Regions from separate parts of the Paenibacillus sp. 22594 genome, predicted to be linked through region 1. Evidence: riboswitches for the same ligand, from Rfam matches in the RefSeq annotation. Region 1 holds a riboswitch; the other holds the start of a gene.
The links. A riboswitch is a leader RNA that binds a small molecule or an ion and turns the genes downstream of it on or off. The one in region 1 is predicted to bind S-adenosylmethionine.

Region 1 (4,423 bases):
GGGCTACCAGCAGGTTGGCATAAGGAGAATCTGCTCCTTCGATAAACAATGCGTCTTTGGTTGGAACAAGGCCTGCCTCCAGCGCATAGTTGGTGTTGATCAGGGCCAGATCTACTTCATCCAGCTGGCGGGGCAGCATAGCGGCTTCCAATTCCACGATTTTCAGGTTCTTTTTATTCTCGGTGATATCTGCTGTGGTGGAAGCGATATTGGTGTCGTCCTTCAAAGTGATCAGGCCATTTTTGGCCAGCAGGATCAGTGCGCGTCCACCGTTGGTGGCATCGTTCGGAATGGCTACCTTTGCGCCGTCAGCCAGTTCGTCGATCGATTTGATTTTTTTGGAGTAGGCACCAAAGGGTTCAACGTGAACTGCCGTAACGGATACCAGATCCGTTCCGTTCTTTTGGTTCTGGTCATCCAGGTAAGGCTTGTGCTGGAAGAAGTTTGCGTCGAGTTCTTTCTCGGCCAGCTGGGTATTCGGCAGGATATAATCTGTAAATTCTTTGATTTCCAGCTTGATGCCTTGCTTTTCAAGAAGCGGGGCAATTGCCTTCAGAATTTCTGCATGCGGTTTAGGGGATGCGCCAATCACCAGTGTTACTGGTTCAGCAGCAGGCTCAGTTGACGGCTCTGCGGATACATCTGCAGCCGGGGCGTTCGTAGCAGCAGAGTTCGCTGCATTATTGGTATTATTGTTGTTGCCGCAGGCTGCCAGCACCAAAACCAAGGTCAAGCTGAAGAATGTGAGCAGTACTTTTTTCATCTGTAAATCCCCCTCTATTGTGTATGTGTGTATGAATAAGGCTTGTATATGGAAGTACCTTATTTCCGGGTAAAATGTTGAACCAGCCGGTCACCGGCCATTTGCAGTAGCTGCACGAGAATCACCATCAGTGCTACCGAGATAATCATGACTTCCTTCTCATAGCGGTAATAGCCGTAACGGATAGCCAGGTCACCCAGACCTCCGCCGCCGATCATCCCCGACATCGCTGTGTATGAAACTAATGTAACGATGGTAATGGTCACTCCGGCCAGCAAACCTGGACGGGCTTCCGGCAAAAGTACGCGCCAGACGATTTGACCGGTAGTGGCTCCCATCCCTTGCGCCGCTTCGATCACGCCCCGGTCCACCTCGCGTAGAGCCGTTTCCACCAGTCGGGCGAAAAACGGAGCTGCGCCGATCACCAGCGCCGGAATCGTTCCGAGTACACCTATCGAAGTTCCCATGATGCTTTTGCTCAAAGGAATCAAGGCGACCATCAAGATAATGAAAGGCACCGAACGCAGGATATTCACCACAAAGGATAATACCGAGTAAACCAACCTGATAAAGTAGTTATTCGATCTTCCCCATAAATATAACACAATTCCGAGTGGTAAACCAAGAATAATTGTAAAAATTCCGGAATACGCCAACATTCGTAGTGTCGCTATGCCCGCATCCAGCATTTCTTCCCAGTTAATTTCGTTAAAGTTCAAATTGCCCATTAGCCGAACACCTCCACATCAAGACCTTGCGCTGTCAGTTCGGCAAGAGTTGCCTCAACAGCTTCCAAGTTGCCTTCAAAGCGCACCAGGAGCTGGCCGTAAGGCACATCCTTGATCGTTGAAATTGTTCCCTGAAGAATGGCAAAGTCCACACCGGTTTTCCGGACCACATGGGAGAGCGTGGATTCATATGTCTTTTGTCCAAGGAATGTGATTTTGACGGATGTGCTGTGCTGTCCATGTACTGCATCCAGCGCTACACGAAGCGGACCCTCATGCTGGTGTTCACTGCGGATAAAGTCCCTCGTCACTTCATGCTGCGGCTTCAGGAATACCCTGGCTACCTCACCTTGCTCGACTATTCCCCCGCCATGTATCACTGCAACCCGGTCGCAAATACTCTGAATGACATGCATTTCATGGGTAATCAGCACGATGGTCAGATGAAACTTCCGGTTGATGTCCAGCAGTAGCCGCAGGATCGAATCGGTCGTCTGCGGGTCCAGTGCCGAGGTAGCTTCATCGCAGAGCAGCACATCGGGGTCGCTGGCCAGAGCCCTCGCGACACCAACCCGCTGCTTTTGCCCTCCTGATAGCTGGGCCGGGTATTTACGGCTGTGTTCTTCAAGACCTACAAGCGCCAGCAGATCCAGAACCTTCTTTTCAATCTGTGCCTTTGGTGTCCCCGACAGCCGCAGCGGAAATGCAATGTTATCGTACACCGTTGCGGAAGACAGCAGATTAAAATGCTGAAAGATCATGCCGATCTTTCGCCGCCGCTCCTGGAGCTGTCCTTGACTAAGTGAGGTCAATTCCACTCCGTCCACCCATACTTCGCCTTCCGTCGGGCGCTCCAGCAGGTTGATGCAACGGATCAATGTACTTTTACCGGCACCGGAGTGGCCGATGACTCCAAAAATCTCCCCTTTTTGAATCGACAGGTTCAGTCCAGAGAGCGCCGTTGCAGCTTTGCTGCCTTTTCCGTATACCTTGGTCAAACCTTTCAGCTCTATCAAACCATTTGTCCTCCCCAAGTAACCCATATGAAAACCAAAAAGACCTCTTACGATCGATTGCAGATCGCAAGAGGCCCTGTGATTGTATTAACCATGCCTTCTCATCTGCCAACGACCGCAAACCACGCGGCATTGTAGGAATTAGCACCATGACATTTGAAGAGAGCGACGATTATCGCTTCACCTACAAATCGGTTGCCGGGCTTCATCGGGCCTATCCCTCCGCCGCTCTCGATAAGAGTTTATTATGAAATTAGTTCCCGCAACATGTAAGCTGCTAATGTAAGCTCAAGTATAGTAAGTTTAAGTTTTTTTGTCAAAGGGAACTTTTTACTGAAGAAGAAGGCCCAGGCTTTAGATTTGCGGCGATTTTGCTCTTATGCCACTGCTCATTGCTGTATCTGAATGCTGCTGCCAAGGTCTTACATACCATTTCAAGGCTCTGCTTCAAATCCTCCAGATGGCTGTCCAGATCCTCCAGATGAATTCTGTCATGAAGTCCCTGATGCCTCTGCCACAGATCATCCTGCATTTCAGCATTCATGTAATGGATCTCGGCGTTGCGGCGCTTGCGCAGATTCTCTAGCGGCTCCCGGTAGGAATTTTTAATCCCCTCCAGTTCATCAGCGAGTTCTCCATGCTGCTTAAGTAACTGAAACTGGCGGAGCACCGTAAAATAGGAGAAATGGGCTTTGACCTTGCTGGTATTCAGATCATACAGACTGTTGAGCACCGTACCCAGCTTGTCCAGCAGTGAAAACACACGAATGAAGCCATCTTTATAAAAATAAACATATCTCGCATATTCGCCCTGCTCCATAGGGGACATATCATCCATGTAGCCCGCTACAACGGATTTGCGGAAAAAGGCAGCCGCGAACCAGCTTTGCTCCAGCTCATCCAGCGAAGAGATTAGGCCGCGCGTCCAGATTTCAAGTTTGCGGTATTCGTGGTTACGGTCTTCATGCAGGTTCATGTCCTTGCGCAGCATGGATGCGAGCCTGGCCATATTGTCCATGGCTTCAGCCAGCACACCGCTGTTCTCGCGGGGCGGCTCTCCGAGTAATATCCGCAGCATCCTGTATCCTCCTCAGTGTGGGAAATAGCTTTTCCAGTTGCGGTCAACCCGCTGAACAATATCCTCGCGCGGAATCAGCTCCTCCGGATAATCCCGTTTCATTCTGGCATCAATCACAAGGGGCAGCTTATAGCCGATATGATGGCGTTTGATCTCACATTCGGCGTATATATCACTGGCCGGATCGAACCTTGTGAACACTGTCCACAGAAAAGAAGTTTGAGTACGTACTGTATCGGCGGCGTTATCCACCACAATCACGAGCGGCCAGGCCGTTTCCTGGGCTCGCAGGACAGCGACTAGCCGGGACGCAAGTTCAGGATCTTCCTCATAGGATGCACCGGAAACGGCTAAACATCCCCGGCAGTAAGGAATTGCCTGTGTGACACCTGAAATTGGTCCTTCCGTGTATGCATAAGGAAGCTCACGCACTGGACTTCCCACTCCTACCATTATAGCCTTACTGCTATTGTTCAATGGATTCACCGGATGCCCTTGCTCGTCCTGGGAGACATTGCCGTATACCATAAGGTCTGAGGCGGGATTGAAGCGCTCCAGAACGTTCTCCAGCAGTCCCGGGAAATCGGTCAGCTCGACCGGTTCATCAGTCAGCAGCAGGAATTTGGTCAGGGACAGCTGGCCTTCTCCCAGAATTCGGTAGGCTGATGCCATCGCTTCGTTAGGGTAGCTCTCTCTCACGACAGCAGACACCAGGGAATGCGGACCGCATTCCGAGTACTCCCACAGTGCTTTGACAGACGGCATTAGCAGCGGATATACCGGGGCCAGCAGCCGCTGTATATACTCCCTGAGGTAGTATTCTTCCTGGCGTGGCTTG
Region 2 (4,423 bases), on a different contig from region 1:
CCTCGGGCGAAGCGCTGCAAAAAGCTGCTGATGCAGGAGTATATCTGCTCAAACCCAATGCACGCGAGCTTGAGGAACTGGCAGGACACGCAATTACAGGTGATGCGGAGGTTCGGGCAGCTGCGCTGGAACTGATCGAGCAAGGACGGACAGAGGTAGTATTGGTATCCCTTGGCGGCGAGGGCGCTCTACTGATAACAAAGGATGGCTGTGAACATCTCAAGGCGCCTGAAGTTCCTGTACTGAGTGTGGTGGGAGCCGGTGACAGTCTGGTAGGCGGGCTGGTCTACAGCCTGGAACGGGGCTGGCCGTTGCGCCGGGCCGTTCAATTCGGAATCGCCTCTGGAGCGGCGGCCGTAATGAACCCTGAGCGTCAGCTGTGTAAACGCGGAGATGCGGAACGATTGTTCGCACAAATAGAGGCGGCGGATGCAGAAGCTCTAAAGTAAACCAAAAAGACGAAGGCTTCCTTACCATGCGGTATAGGGGGCCTTCGTCCTGCTTATTCGTCCAGTATGATTCATAGCCATTCCTTTTTACGGAATATAACCAGCATCCCGCAGCCAAGTGTAACCATGACGGCAATGACTCCGTAGTAGCCGTAGCGGGTATGGATCTCAGGAATATTATCAAAGTTCATCCCGTAGATCCCGGTGATGACCGTTAGCGGCATGAATATAGTGGTAATGGCGGTGAAGACTCTCATGATCTCATTGGCACGGTTGGCGATACTGGATTGGTATGCTTCACGTAAGTTCCCCATGAGATCGCGGTACGTTTCAAAGGTTTCAGAGATCTTGACCGCATTTTCATAAATATCACTAAAATACTTCTGCAGCTGATCATCGATCAGACGGAGGTCTTTTTTGTTAAGTGTGTTGATAACTTCCTTCTGTGGTCCCAGCATTTTCTTCAACCAGAGAATTTCACTGCGCAGACCGATGATCTCGCTCAAATGCGATTTCTTGGTGTGCATCAGGATATCCTCTTCGAGTTTCTCAATCCGCGCTTCAATCCGGTCACCGACAGAGAAAAAGTTGTCTACGACAAGGTCGATCAGCAGATAGAGGAACCGGTCCGGCTCGCTGACTTCCTGCTCCCACAGAACGGGCTTCAGCACGCGCAGCTCGTGAATTTTTTGCTTGGTCACGGTAATAATGAAATGTCTGCCCAAAAACACGTTGAGCGCACGGAGGAAAATCTCTTCATCATCAAAACGGATGCTGTTAACTACAATAAAATAATGGCTTTCGTAAATTTCAAGCTTTGGACGCTGATCCTCTTCACTGAGGCAGTCCTCCACGGCCAAATCATGCAGATTATACAAAGGCTGAAGCAGCTCCAAATCCTCAACATCCGCATCAATCCAATAAAATCCCTCTGCGGGGACAGTCAATGTTTCTTCAATGTCATCCACAGGTGTAAAAACCCCTGCGTTTACCAACCGGATTTTCATCTGATTCCACTCCTCTTGACCCTAGTCTTCTCCAGGGTCTGTGCTAATATAGGCACAGGGAAAAATCAGCTTGGCCGGGGGTACGGTCAATCCATGAGGCCAAATGACGGTTCGAGGGCATGAAGAAGAAATGCTCCCGCCGCCGGCAAGCTGATGTTAATCCTGTGTGGTTGCTCTTTCTGGACGCTTAACTGCGAACTCGGGTCGCCTTCCATTCTTCTCTCACCTCTTCTTTTCGTCAGGTAGGGCCTTTGAAACCCTTGTCTAGTATAACCTCCGGGTATAGGTCTTTCAAGCTAAATTCTTGAGGCTTTAAGGGACCCATTAGCATTGTATGGACTTGACGAAAAGGAGGTTCATGATTTAAAGTAAATTTTAAGAAAAGCATTTAACGTTATGTGACTTTTTCTCAATTGAATACAGCTAAATCTTATCAAGAGCAGGTGGAGGGACTAGCCCGATGAAACCCGGCAACCGGCGTGTGAACGCACGGTGCTAATTCTTGCGGAAGCTTTTGCAGGTAAGCCTTTCAGGCTGCTTGGCACAAGTTCTCTGGCAGATGAGAGAGGCACATATGACTAACAGATATATGACCTTTCTCGCCCGAGAAAGGTCTTTTTTATATTCATCTCAATGAAGGAGTGGAAACTGATATGCCAATTAAAATTCCCGACAGTCTGCCGGCTAAAGAAGTTTTGTCCGGAGAAAACATTTTTGTAATGGATGAAAGCCAGGCCTTCCACCAGGACATCCGCCCGCTACGAATCGCTATCCTGAATTTGATGCCTACCAAGGAAACCACAGAGACGCAGCTGCTGCGTCTGGTCGGGAATTCACCGCTTCAGGTAGATGTAGTGCTGCTGCACCCGAGCTCCCATACCTCGAAGAATACTTCGGCAGAACACTTGAAGAGTTTTTACAAAACCTTTGATGAGATCAGCGACCGCCGCTTTGACGGGCTGATTGTAACCGGCGCTCCAGTGGAGCAGCTGGAGTTCGAGGACGTGAACTACTGGGAAGAGCTAAAGGGAATATTTGAATGGAGTAAGCATAATGTGACCTCGACCATGCATATCTGTTGGGCGGCACAAGCCGGGCTTTATCATCACTTCGGTGTACGCAAGGTTGATCTGGAAGAGAAATGTTTTGGCGTTTTTCCGCATACCATGAGCCACACTAACGTGAAGCTGCTGCGCGGCTTTGACGAGGTGTTCCATGTTCCGCATTCCCGCCACACGGATGTCTCGCGTGAAGATATTCTTGCGAATCCCGAGCTGCAGATTCTTGCCGAATCCGAGGAAGCCGGAGTGTATCTGGTTTCGACGCTTGACGGAAAACAAATTTTTGTGACCGGACATTCTGAATATGATCCATTTTCGTTAAAATGGGAGTATGACCGGGATATTGCCAAAGGGATGGACATTGCCATTCCGAAGCACTACTATCCGCAGGATGACCCGCAGCGCACACCGCCGGCTGTCTGGCGTGCCCATGCCAACTTATTATTCGCTAATTGGCTCAATTACTATGTATACCAGGAGACCCCTTACGATATAGACCAGGCCGATTATTTAGTATTCTAACAATATAAGAATCTATAGGTTTCACGTTATTGATTATCCTTCTATTTCTCGCTGAAATGGTACCATCCTTTTAGAGAACGGTGAAGTCATTTCTGTATGATATATAGAAGAGATTTACGCATACACACACTTAGGAGGCTGCAGCAATGGATGAGAAACTGAGGATTGAGAGCAGATTGGCGCAGATAGGTTCACAGGAGGACCCGGCCACAGGTGCGATTAATTACCCTATTTACAACGCGACGGCATTCCGTCACCCCAGACTCGGGCAGAGCACGGGGTTTGATTATATCCGTACCAAGAATCCTACCCGCTTGGTGCTGGAAGAAGCTGCGGCACAGCTGGAATCCGGCGATGCGGCTTTTGCCTGCAGTTCTGGAATGGGGGCGCTGACGACAGTGTTTGCCTTGTTTGGACAGGGCGACCATCTGGTAGTTTCGCTGGACCTGTATGGCGGAACATACCGTCTGCTTGAACGGATTCTCTCCAAATACGGCATCAGTGCTTCCTATGTGGATACGAATGATCTGGACGGGCTGGAGGCTTCACGGCGTCCAAATACCAAGGCTGTATTTATCGAAACGCCGACCAATCCGCTGATGATGATTACGGATATCGAAGCGGTCTGTACATGGTCACGCCATCATGGGCTGCTCACCATTGTCGACAATACGTTGTTGACGCCCTTTTTCCAGCGGCCGCTGGAGCTAGGAGCGGATATCATCGTTCATAGCGCAACCAAATATTTGGGGGGGCATAACGATGTCCTCGCCGGACTGATTGTAACCAAAGGCACCGAGCTCTCTGCAGAAATGGCGGTTCTTCATAATTCACTGGGGGCAGTGCTTGCGCCGAACGACAGCTACCAGCTAATGAAGGGGATGAAGACGCTCGCTCTGCGCATGGAGCGACATGAGAGCAATGCCCTGGAGCTGGCCCGCTATTTACTGGAGCATCCAGCCATTGCTGAGGTATTCCACCCTGGACTGCCCGATCATCCCGGCTATGAGATTCAGAACCGCCAGTCCTCGGGCAACACTGGAATCTTCTCCTTCAAGGTAAAAGACGCCAGATATGTCGAGCCGCTGCTGCGCCATATCCGTCTGATCGCCTTCGCCGAGAGTCTGGGCGGCGTCGAGTCACTGATGACCTATCCGGCGGTCCAGACCCATGCTGATATTCCGGTGGAAATCCGCGATGCGGTCGGTGTGGATGACCGTCTGCTGCGCTTCTCTGTTGGCATTGAGCATGTAGACGACCTGATTGCAGATCTTGGTCAGGCACTGGAAGCTGCCCGGGTCGAGCTGGAATAAACATCCGGCCAGACTTTGGCAGCCGAATAATGAACTTGCAGCAGCCCGGAGGCTGCTGTTTTTTTGAGAAT

Region 2: it holds a riboswitch for S-adenosylmethionine, as region 1 does, so the genes downstream of both, metA (homoserine O-acetyltransferase MetA) here and ACTJKB_RS18835 (methionine ABC transporter ATP-binding protein) in region 1, are expected to answer to the same signal.

Annotation. Positions count from the first base shown of each region.
Region 1 covers NZ_JBQENA010000005.1:339,419-343,841, forward strand. The annotation lists gene ACTJKB_RS18825 (MetQ/NlpA family ABC transporter substrate-binding protein) at 1-763, opposite strand, end outside; gene ACTJKB_RS18830 (methionine ABC transporter permease) at 823-1,491, opposite strand; gene ACTJKB_RS18835 (methionine ABC transporter ATP-binding protein) at 1,491-2,507, opposite strand; SAM riboswitch class I at 2,606-2,748, opposite strand; gene ACTJKB_RS18840 (Cthe_2314 family HEPN domain-containing protein) at 2,824-3,585, opposite strand; gene ACTJKB_RS18845 (UbiD family decarboxylase) at 3,598-4,423, opposite strand, start outside.
Region 2 covers NZ_JBQENA010000001.1:1,389,642-1,394,064, reverse strand. The annotation lists gene ACTJKB_RS06280 (1-phosphofructokinase family hexose kinase) at 1-449, shown strand, start outside; gene corA (magnesium/cobalt transporter CorA) at 521-1,456, opposite strand; SAM riboswitch class I at 1,884-2,022, shown strand; gene metA (homoserine O-acetyltransferase MetA) at 2,110-3,039, shown strand; gene ACTJKB_RS06265 (aminotransferase class I/II-fold pyridoxal phosphate-dependent enzyme) at 3,186-4,352, shown strand.